2 regions of the Mesorhizobium sp. WSM4842 genome follow, and region 2 is predicted to be linked to the other one. Evidence: predicted binding sites of a transcription regulator. Region 2 holds the regulator's gene; the other holds the start of a gene.
What was found. Region 2 encodes PhoB, which activates phosphate uptake and scavenging genes when phosphate is short. Its sites were predicted from a motif close to TGTCATNNANCTGTCAT; they were not measured.
Positions count from the first base shown of each region.

Region 1: the regulator PhoB is predicted to act here: its motif matches at 2,687-2,703, upstream of phnF (phosphonate metabolism transcriptional regulator PhnF).

Region 1 covers NZ_CM148372.1:1,943,537-1,947,951, reverse strand. The annotation lists gene AC0NIE_RS09345 (ABC transporter permease) at 1-530, shown strand, start outside; gene AC0NIE_RS09340 (zinc-binding alcohol dehydrogenase family protein) at 599-1,615, shown strand; gene phnF (phosphonate metabolism transcriptional regulator PhnF) at 1,909-2,661, opposite strand; gene phnG (phosphonate C-P lyase system protein PhnG) at 2,784-3,248, shown strand; gene phnH (phosphonate C-P lyase system protein PhnH) at 3,248-3,859, shown strand; gene AC0NIE_RS09320 (carbon-phosphorus lyase complex subunit) at 3,861-4,415, shown strand, end outside.
Region 2 covers NZ_CM148372.1:1,590,358-1,594,772, forward strand. The annotation lists gene pstA (phosphate ABC transporter permease PstA) at 1-24, shown strand, start outside; gene pstB (phosphate ABC transporter ATP-binding protein PstB) at 37-852, shown strand; gene phoU (phosphate signaling complex protein PhoU) at 891-1,598, shown strand; gene phoB (phosphate regulon transcriptional regulator PhoB) at 1,615-2,304, shown strand; gene AC0NIE_RS07620 (ROK family protein) at 2,501-3,748, opposite strand; gene xylF (D-xylose ABC transporter substrate-binding protein) at 4,016-4,415, shown strand, end outside.

The DNA.
Region 1 (4,415 bases), 350 kb from region 2:
CCAACGGCAACTCGATCTCGATCAACAACGACGCCTTCCAGCTGTTTTCGCGCAGCTCGTTTCTCGGCGTCCCCAATCTGTTCTGGATGGTGATCCTGGTCGGCATCCCCGCCTACATCTTCCTGCATCACAGCCGCTGGGGCCGGTATCTGTTCTCGGTCGGCTCCAACGCCGAGGCATCGCGGCTTTCCGGCGTCAACGTTCAGCGTACCATCTACATGGCCTATACGCTGTCTGGCCTGTGCGCGGCTTTTGTCGGCGTGCTGCTTGCCTCGCGCATCGGCATCGGCAATCCGACACAGGCCGAGGGCTGGGAATTGCAGGCGATCGCCTCGTCGGTGATCGGCGGCACCTCGTTGTTCGGCGCCGTCGGCTCGGTGCACGGACCGCTGCTCGGCGCCTTCATCCTCGCCACCATCAACAACGGCGCCAATCTCTTGAACGTCAATGCCTTCTGGCAGCGCATCATTACCGGCGTGCTGATCATCGTCATCGTCTATTTCGACGGCCTGCGCCGCCGCGGCAAGTAGACCATATTAACAAACCGCTGGCCGGCGCTAACGGGGCCGGCGGTGCCATGAACCGACTGGATAAAAGCATGAAAGCCGTCGTCTGCCGTTCGCCCGGCGATCTTGTTGTGGAAGACCGCCCGGCGCCGAGCACACCACCGCCGGGCTGGGCGCTGGTCGCGGTCAGTCATGTCGGCATCTGCGGCACCGATTATCACATCTTCGAGGGCAAGCATCCGTTCCTCGCCTATCCCCGCATCATGGGTCACGAGGTCTCCGGCACCGTGATCGAAATTGGCGAGGACGTCGATCTGGCCGTCGGCGAACTGGTGATCATCAACCCCTATCTCGCTTGCGGCAAATGCATCGCCTGCCGCCAAGGCAAGCCGAATTGCTGCGTCAGGATCGAAGTGCTCGGGGTCCATCGCGACGGCGCCATGTGCGAACGGATCCTGGTGCCGGCGCAAAATCTTTATCCGGCAAACGGCCTGTCGCTGGCCGATGCCGCCGCCGTCGAATTCCTGGCGATTGGGGCGCACGCCGTGCGGCGCTCGCTGGCTGATCCCGGCGCGCGCACGCTGGTCATCGGCGCCGGGCCGATCGGCCTCGGCACGGCGCTGTTTGCCCGTATCGCCGGTCTCGACGTGACGCTGCTCGACATGAGCGCGGAAAGGCTGGGCTTCGCCGCAAGCGAACTCGGCTTCGCCACCCTCGACGGTTCGCGGCAGTCTGCGACCGACCTGGTGCGCGAGGCGACCGGCGGCGAAGGTTTTGACGTGATTTTCGATGCCACCGGCAACACCCAGTCCGTCCAGTCGGCCTTCGCCCATGTCGCGCATGGCGGGACGCTGGTCCTGGTCAGCGTCGTCAAGGACGACATCGTCTTTTCCGATCCTGAATTCCACAAGCGCGAGATGACGCTGATCGGCAGCCGCAACGCGCTGCGCGCCGACTTCGATCATGTCGCCGCTTCGATCCGCGACGGCGCGGTGCCGCTGGCAAAGCTCGTCACCCATCGCACGACGCTTGGCGACACACCGCGCGACCTCGCCCGCTGGGCGCACGAGAAATCCGGCCTGATCAAGGCTGTCATCCAAGTCGGATGAGATGTCGGTCTGGCACGAAAAATTCGGCGGGCGATATTGCAGGATTGGCAGAGCGCATGCCTTGGCGATTAGCCGAAACATCCATCACTTCGTCATCCTATGGCGGAGCAAAGGAGCGAAGCGACGCGGCGAAGACCATAGGATCCATGCCGTTACATACGAGCGTTGCAGCAGTACAGAACGACCTCTGTCTTGCGCCGTCTTTACTCTTCGCGCGAGGTCACGGCATGGATCCTTGGGTCTTCGCGACGGAGCTGCGCTCCTGCTTCGCCCAAGGATGACGACGTTGAAGGCTAATCGTTCACCGACAGCCTCAGCTCCACGCGCTCCGCTGAAAAGCGCGACTCCGCAAACTGGATCGGCTCGCCGTCCGGCGTAACGTTGACCGCGACCGTGACCAGCACGATGGCGCCGGGCTGCAGATCGAGATCGGCAAGGTCGGCGGCGTCCGCGTGGCGGGCCGACAGCACCGTCGATTGCCTGAGATAGTCGCCGATGCCGAAACGCCGCAATGAGGCCGTCACCGATCCGGTTTCGGCCATGGCGGCATCGATGCCGGCGAAGCGAGCCGCATCAAACCAGCCGGTGGCACGCGAGACCGGTTGCCCATCGGCTTCGCCGCGTGTCTCGAGGCGTATGACAGTCGAACCCTTGGTAACCCCCAGCCCTTCGGCGACGCGCCGGCTGGCCGGCTCGACCGCCGATTCGAGTAGCACGCTGCGACGCTCCGACGCCTGCCCTTGCAAGCCCTCCGAAAACCGGGTGCGGGCGCCGATCCGATAGGACAGGCGCTTGCGCGACAGCACGAAGGTGCCGCGCCCCTGTTCGGCCCTGAGCACGCCATCCTGCACCAGTGCGGCGATGGCGCTGCGCACCGTATGGCGGTTGACGCCATAGCGCTCGGCCAGTGCAACTTCCGGTGGCAACGCAGCATTCTCGGCGAAGTCGCCGACGGCGATCGAATGCAGGATCTGCTCGGCGATCTGCCGCCACAGCGAGACGCCGCTGCGCCGCTCCAAGCTGCTGGCGATCTGCTGACCGATCATCTCTTTGCCCCGAGCTTTTTCGCCGTGTCATCCATCCGTCATGGACAGGCTTTAGAGAATAGGTATAATTTGTATAATTGTCTACATCATTATACAAATTGGAACGAGAAGGAACGGCGGCCATGCGAGAACAGGAAGCGCGCGATCAGCAGCTTGAGCGCAAGGCCGTCATGGCGACGCTGGCGCAATCGACCGGCGACGATATCGTCCGCCTCTGGAACCAAGCCGGCCTGCCTTCGCAAGCAGAACTCCTGCGCGGCCCCGAAACCGGCCTGGTCACCGTGCGTGGCCGCATCGGCGGCGGCGGCGCGCCGTTCAACGTCGGCGAGGCGACGGTCACCCGCGCCACCGTCCGGCTCGCATCCGGACAGGTCGGCCACTGCTACGCGCTCGGCCGTGACAAGCAGAAAGCAAAACTGGCGGCGATCGCCGACGCGCTCTGGCAGGATCCCGCCCGCCGCAACGAGGTCGAGACCAAACTCATTGCGCCTCTGCAGGCCGCGCTGGCCAGCGCACGTGAACGGCGGCGCGCCGAGACGGCGGCAACCAAGGTCGATTTCTTCACCATGGTACGCGGAGAAGACTGATGGAAATCGCAACCCAAGCGATCGAGGGCGGCTTTGCCGATCCGGTGTTCGACGCCCAGACGGTGTTCCGCGCCGTGATGGACGCAATGGCGCGGCCGGGCATCCTGCAACCCCTGCCGGTCTTTGCCAGCCCGCCCGCGCCGCTGTCGGCCACCGCGGGCGCCATCGCGCTGGCGCTGTGCGACAACGACACGCCGCTCTGGCTCGATCTCGTTTTGCAGGCCCCGGCAGCGGTGAAATCCTGGCTTGGTTTCCACACCGGCGCACCACTAGCCAACACGCCAGCCGATGCGCATTTCGCGCTGATCGCCACGCCGGCCGAGATGATGGCGCTCGACGGCTTTTCACAAGGCACCCAGGACTATCCCGACCGCTCGACGACGCTGATCCTGCAGGTGAGCGATCTCGTCTCGGGCGCCCCTCTGCTACTCGAAGGTCCTGGCATCGAAACAACCGCGACAATCGCGCCGGCGCAGATGCCGCGCCACTTCGTCGAACAATGGAAGCAGAACAATCAGCGTTTTCCCCGTGGTGTCGACATCATCCTCGCCACCCCGGAAGGCGTTGCCTGCCTGCCGCGCACGACGCGCATCAAGACGATGGAGGCGTGATATGTATGTCGCAGTAAAAGGCGGCGAAGCGGCCATTGCCAACGCCCACGCCCTGCTCGCCGACCGCCGCCGCGGCGACCGTTCGGTGCCGGCGCTTCGCCTCGACCAGATCGTCGAGCAGCTGGCGCTCGGCGTCGACCGGGTGATGAGCGAAGGTTCGCTCTATGATAGGGAATTGGCGGCGCTCGCCATCGTTCAGGCGCGCGGCGACATGATCGAGGCGATCTTCCTGGTTCGCGCCTATCGCACCACGCTGCCACGCTTCGGCTATACCAGGGCGATCGACACCGGCGCGATGCTGGTCGAGCGGCGCGTGTCGGCGACCTACAAGGACCTGCCCGGCGGCCAGCTGCTCGGCCCGACCTTCGACTACACCCACCGGCTGCTCGATCCCGAACTTGCGGCCGGCGGCGATGTCGCCGAGCCGCTGCAGCGCGCCAGCGAGGCGGAAGCCATGCCGCGCGTCTCCGCCATCCTCGCCCGCGAAGGCCTGATCGAACCCGATGGTGACATGCCGCAGGACCATGTCCCCGGCGATATCACCCGCGAGCCGCTG
Region 2 (4,415 bases):
AGGCGCTTCGAGCGGCGCTGGTAAGGAGTAGAGGATATGAACATCATGACGGAAGCCGGCGTCGAACAGAAACTGAGCAGCGGAACCATCGCCCCTTCGATCAAGATGAAGGGCGACAAGGTCTCTGTTCATTACGGCGAGAAGCGAGCTCTGTTCGACGTGGATCTCGATGTCCGCGAGAACCAGGTGACGGCGTTGATCGGCCCATCGGGCTGTGGCAAGTCGACCTTCCTGCGGTGCCTGAACCGAATGAACGACACCATCGATATCGCGCGGGTGAGCGGCAAGATCACGCTCGACGGCGAGGATGTCTACGACCCGAAGATCGATGTCGTCGAGCTGCGAGCCCGCGTCGGCATGGTATTCCAGAAGCCGAACCCGTTTCCGAAGTCGATCTATGAAAACGTCGCCTACGGTCCGCGCATTCACGGCCTGGCCAGGAGCAAGGCCGAGTTGGACGGCATCGTTGAATCGAGCCTGAAGAAGGCCGGCCTGTTCAACGAGGTCAAGGATCGCCTGCTCGAGTCGGGTACCGGTCTCTCCGGCGGACAGCAGCAGCGCCTGTGCATCGCGCGCGCCATCGCCGTATCGCCGGAAGTGATCCTGATGGACGAGCCCTGTTCGGCGCTCGATCCGATCGCCACCGCCCGCGTCGAGGAACTGATTGACGAACTGCGCCAGAACTACACGATCGTCATCGTCACCCATTCGATGCAGCAGGCAGCGCGCGTGTCGCAACGCACGGCGATGTTCCATCTCGGCTATCTGGTCGAGGAGGGCGCGACCGACAAGATGTTCACCAACCCCGACGACAAGCGCACCCAGGACTACATCACCGGCCGGTTCGGCTGAGCGGTCCGGCGGCGAATTTCGAACACGAGGACAGTATCATGGGTGAACACACCGTCGCATCTTTCGACGAGGAACTGGAGCACATCGACAGGCTGATCCGCGATATGGACGAGCTCGCCGCCGCGATGGTCGCAGCCTCGATCCGCGCGTTGCTTGCATCAGACAATGCGATGGCGCAGCGCGTCGTCTCGGACGACGCCATCATGGATGCGCGGCAGCGCGAACTCGACGATAGTGCGATCACGCTGATCGCCAAGCGGCAGCCGATGGCGCAAGATCTGCGCGCCGTGGTTGGCGCAATCCGCATGGCCGGCGATCTCGAGCGCATCGGCGACCTGGCCAAGAACATAGCCAAGCGGGTCAGCGCAGTCGGGCAGAGCGCCACGCCGCGTAATCTCTCGCACGGTATCGACGCGATGGCGGATCTCGTTCTTGTGCAGCTCCGCGGCGTGGTCGAGCACTATGTGTCGCGCAATGCCGGCGCGTTGAAAGAACTGCGCGCCGACGACCAGAAGATCGACGTGAAATACACGGCGGTTTTTCGCGAACTCCTGACCTACATGATGGAGGATCCGCGCAACATCACCGCCTGCACGCATCTTCTGTTCTGCGCCAAGAATCTCGAGCGTATCGGCGATCACGTCACCAACATCGCCGAAAACGCCTACTATGTCGTGACCGGGCAGCAATTGCCGGCGGATCGCCCGAAGCTCGACGAAACGACGATGTCGGCGCCGGCGACATGACGGGGGTGACCGGTCGATGATCGCGCCACGCATCATGGTGGTGGAGGACGAAGAGCCGCTGGGCGTCCTCCTCCGCTACAATCTGGAATCCGAAGGCTATCAGGTCGAGGTGGTGACGCGCGGCGACGAGGCCGAAATCCGGCTGCAGGAAAACGTGCCCGATCTTCTGGTGCTCGACTGGATGGTGCCGGCGGTTTCCGGCATCGAGCTTTGCCGACGCCTTCGGATGCGCCCCGAAACCGAGCGGCTGCCGATCATCATGCTGACCGCACGCGGCGAGGAGAGCGACCGGGTGCGCGGCCTCTCGACAGGGGCCGACGACTACCTGGTCAAGCCGTTCTCGACACCGGAATTCATGGCCAGGATCAAGGCGCTGCTGCGCCGCGCCAAGCCCGAAGTGCTGTCCAGCGTGCTGAAGGTCGGCGACATCATGCTCGATCGCGAATCGCACAGGGTCTATCGCAAGAAGAGCGAGATCCGGCTCGGGCCGACCGAATTCCGGCTGCTCGAATTCATGATGCGGCACCCAGGTCGGGTCTTCTCGCGCAGCCAGTTGCTCGATAATGTCTGGGGCGAGACGATCTACATCGACGAGCGCACGGTGGACGTCCATGTCGGCCGGTTGCGCAAGGCGGTCAACAATGGTCGCATGCCCGATGTCATCCGCACCATCCGCGGTGCGGGCTATGCGATCAGGGAAGACTAGCTGATATTCAGGTGATGCCGGCCTGCGACCGGCGATTTCCTGCGCTTCCGGTACGTACCCAAAAGTACGCTCCGTTCCGGTTCTCGGAACTCGCCCAGTCTGGTCGCTTCGCGCCCGTCTTCGACTCCGGCGCGGCCTGACCTGAATCTCAACACAACCCCAAGTCGCATTCCGCCTTTGTTCCTTGCCTTCGGACTCACGCCACGTCCTTCCTGATCGTGCCGGACTTCCCTTGCGCGCCCGGCGCGAAAATCTCCTGGTCGACGAAGCTCAGCGCTCGCAAGGCGCAGCCTTCGCGGATCAGCGGCAGCTCGTTCGTCTCGGTGTCGAAGGAAATCGAACCCGAATGCTGGCCGCCGGCGGTCTGGGCGATGGCCTCGCGCAGGGCCGGCTCGATCAGGTCGAAGGCGGCAGCGCTGGCGCCGACCATGGCGACCGGCGCCGGATCGATCAGCGCGAACAGGCTGCCAAGCCCGAAGCCGAGCGCTTCGCCGGCCTTGCGGTAGGCTTCGCGCTCCGGTCCGTCCGTCTGGCGCGCCCGGGCCGCCAGTGCCCGCATCTCGGCGTCGCTGACATCGGCGACCGGCTCTGCGTTCTCGCTCAATTGCCTTGCGTTGCGCCAGATGGCGTAGTTGCCGGCATAGGCCTCGACGCAGCCGCGCCGCCCGCAGCGGCAAAGCGCGCCGCCCGGCCGATGAATCATGTGGCCGAATTCGCCGCCCGAGGAATGGGTGCCGGTGAACAGTTCGCCCTTCAGCACCAGCCCCATACCGATGCCGTGCGAGAGCAGGATGGCGATGAAATCGTCGCGGTAGCGATCCGGGTCACGCCAGCGCAGCGCCACGGCCATCATGTTGCAGTCGTTCTCCATGATGGCCGGGATGCCGAACTCGCGTTCCAGAATGTCGGCGAAGGCGATGTTCGTCTGCGGCGTGATCGGCGACCACAACATGGCGCGCGCATGCGAATCGGTGATGCCCTGGATCGCCAGCGCGATGCGGGCGACGCTTTGGACGTCGAGGTTGGGGTCTTCGATCCGGCGCCGCACGATGGCGACACATTCGTCGATCAGCTCGTCGCGCGACATGGTCAGCGTGTCCAGCCGGCGCTGTTCCTCGGCGACCACCTGTCCGGCATAATCGATGACAGCGACCGACAGGAAATTCAGCGACAACACGACCGCCAATACCGCAGCGGCTTCCGGATTGAGGCTGAGGCCGACCTGCGGTCGGCCGCGTTTCATCGAAACGGTCTCGCTCGCCTTGCTCTCGGTCAGGATGCCTTGCTGGATCAGGTCGGAAGAGATCGCCGATATGGTCGAATGGCTGAGGCCGGTGGTTGCGGCGATCTCGGTCCGCGACGGCTGGCCGGCCCGGCGTACCGCAGAAATCACCATCGCCCGGTTGCGCCGGCGCAAATCGTCATGACGGATTCCAACCGACATTCTTTTGCTTCCTCCCTATTGCCGCGGCCGCTCATGAACCGGAAGCCGTCGGTAATGTCCGACAAATACTGGCAGAAGCAGAAGGGCCTGTCATTGTTTATTCCGAGCCTCGAAAAAAAGCCGGCAGGCCAACAAAATCCATCAGAATTGGTGTTGACAGTGCTTCGGCGTTGGACCAGTATTTTTTCGAGGCTCGAAAAAATAGGAGCCTTTGTGCCGGCCTTCGGGCCAGTTGGTCGCGCCGTACGCGGCGCAGGGAGGAAAATCATGAAGAGATTCACAGCCGCCATTCTGGCGGGGGTCGCCATGTCGCTGACGCTCGCGTCGGTCGCACAGGCCAAGGACAAGGTCATTGGCGTTTCGTGGTCGAACTTCCAGGAAGAGCGTTGGAAGACCGACGAAGCCGCCATGAAGTCGGCGATCGAGGCCGCCGGCGACAAGTATATTTCCGCCGATGCACAGTCCAATCCCGGCAAGCAGCTGACCGATGTCGAGAGCCTGATCTCGCAGGGCGCCAACGCGCTGATCATCCTTGCGCAGGATGCCTCGGCCATCGGGCCGGCGGTGCAGAAGGCGCTGGACGAAGGCATTCCGGTCGTCGGCTATGACCGGCTGATCGAGAACAAGGACGTGTTCTATCTGACCTTCGACAACCAGGAAGTCGGCC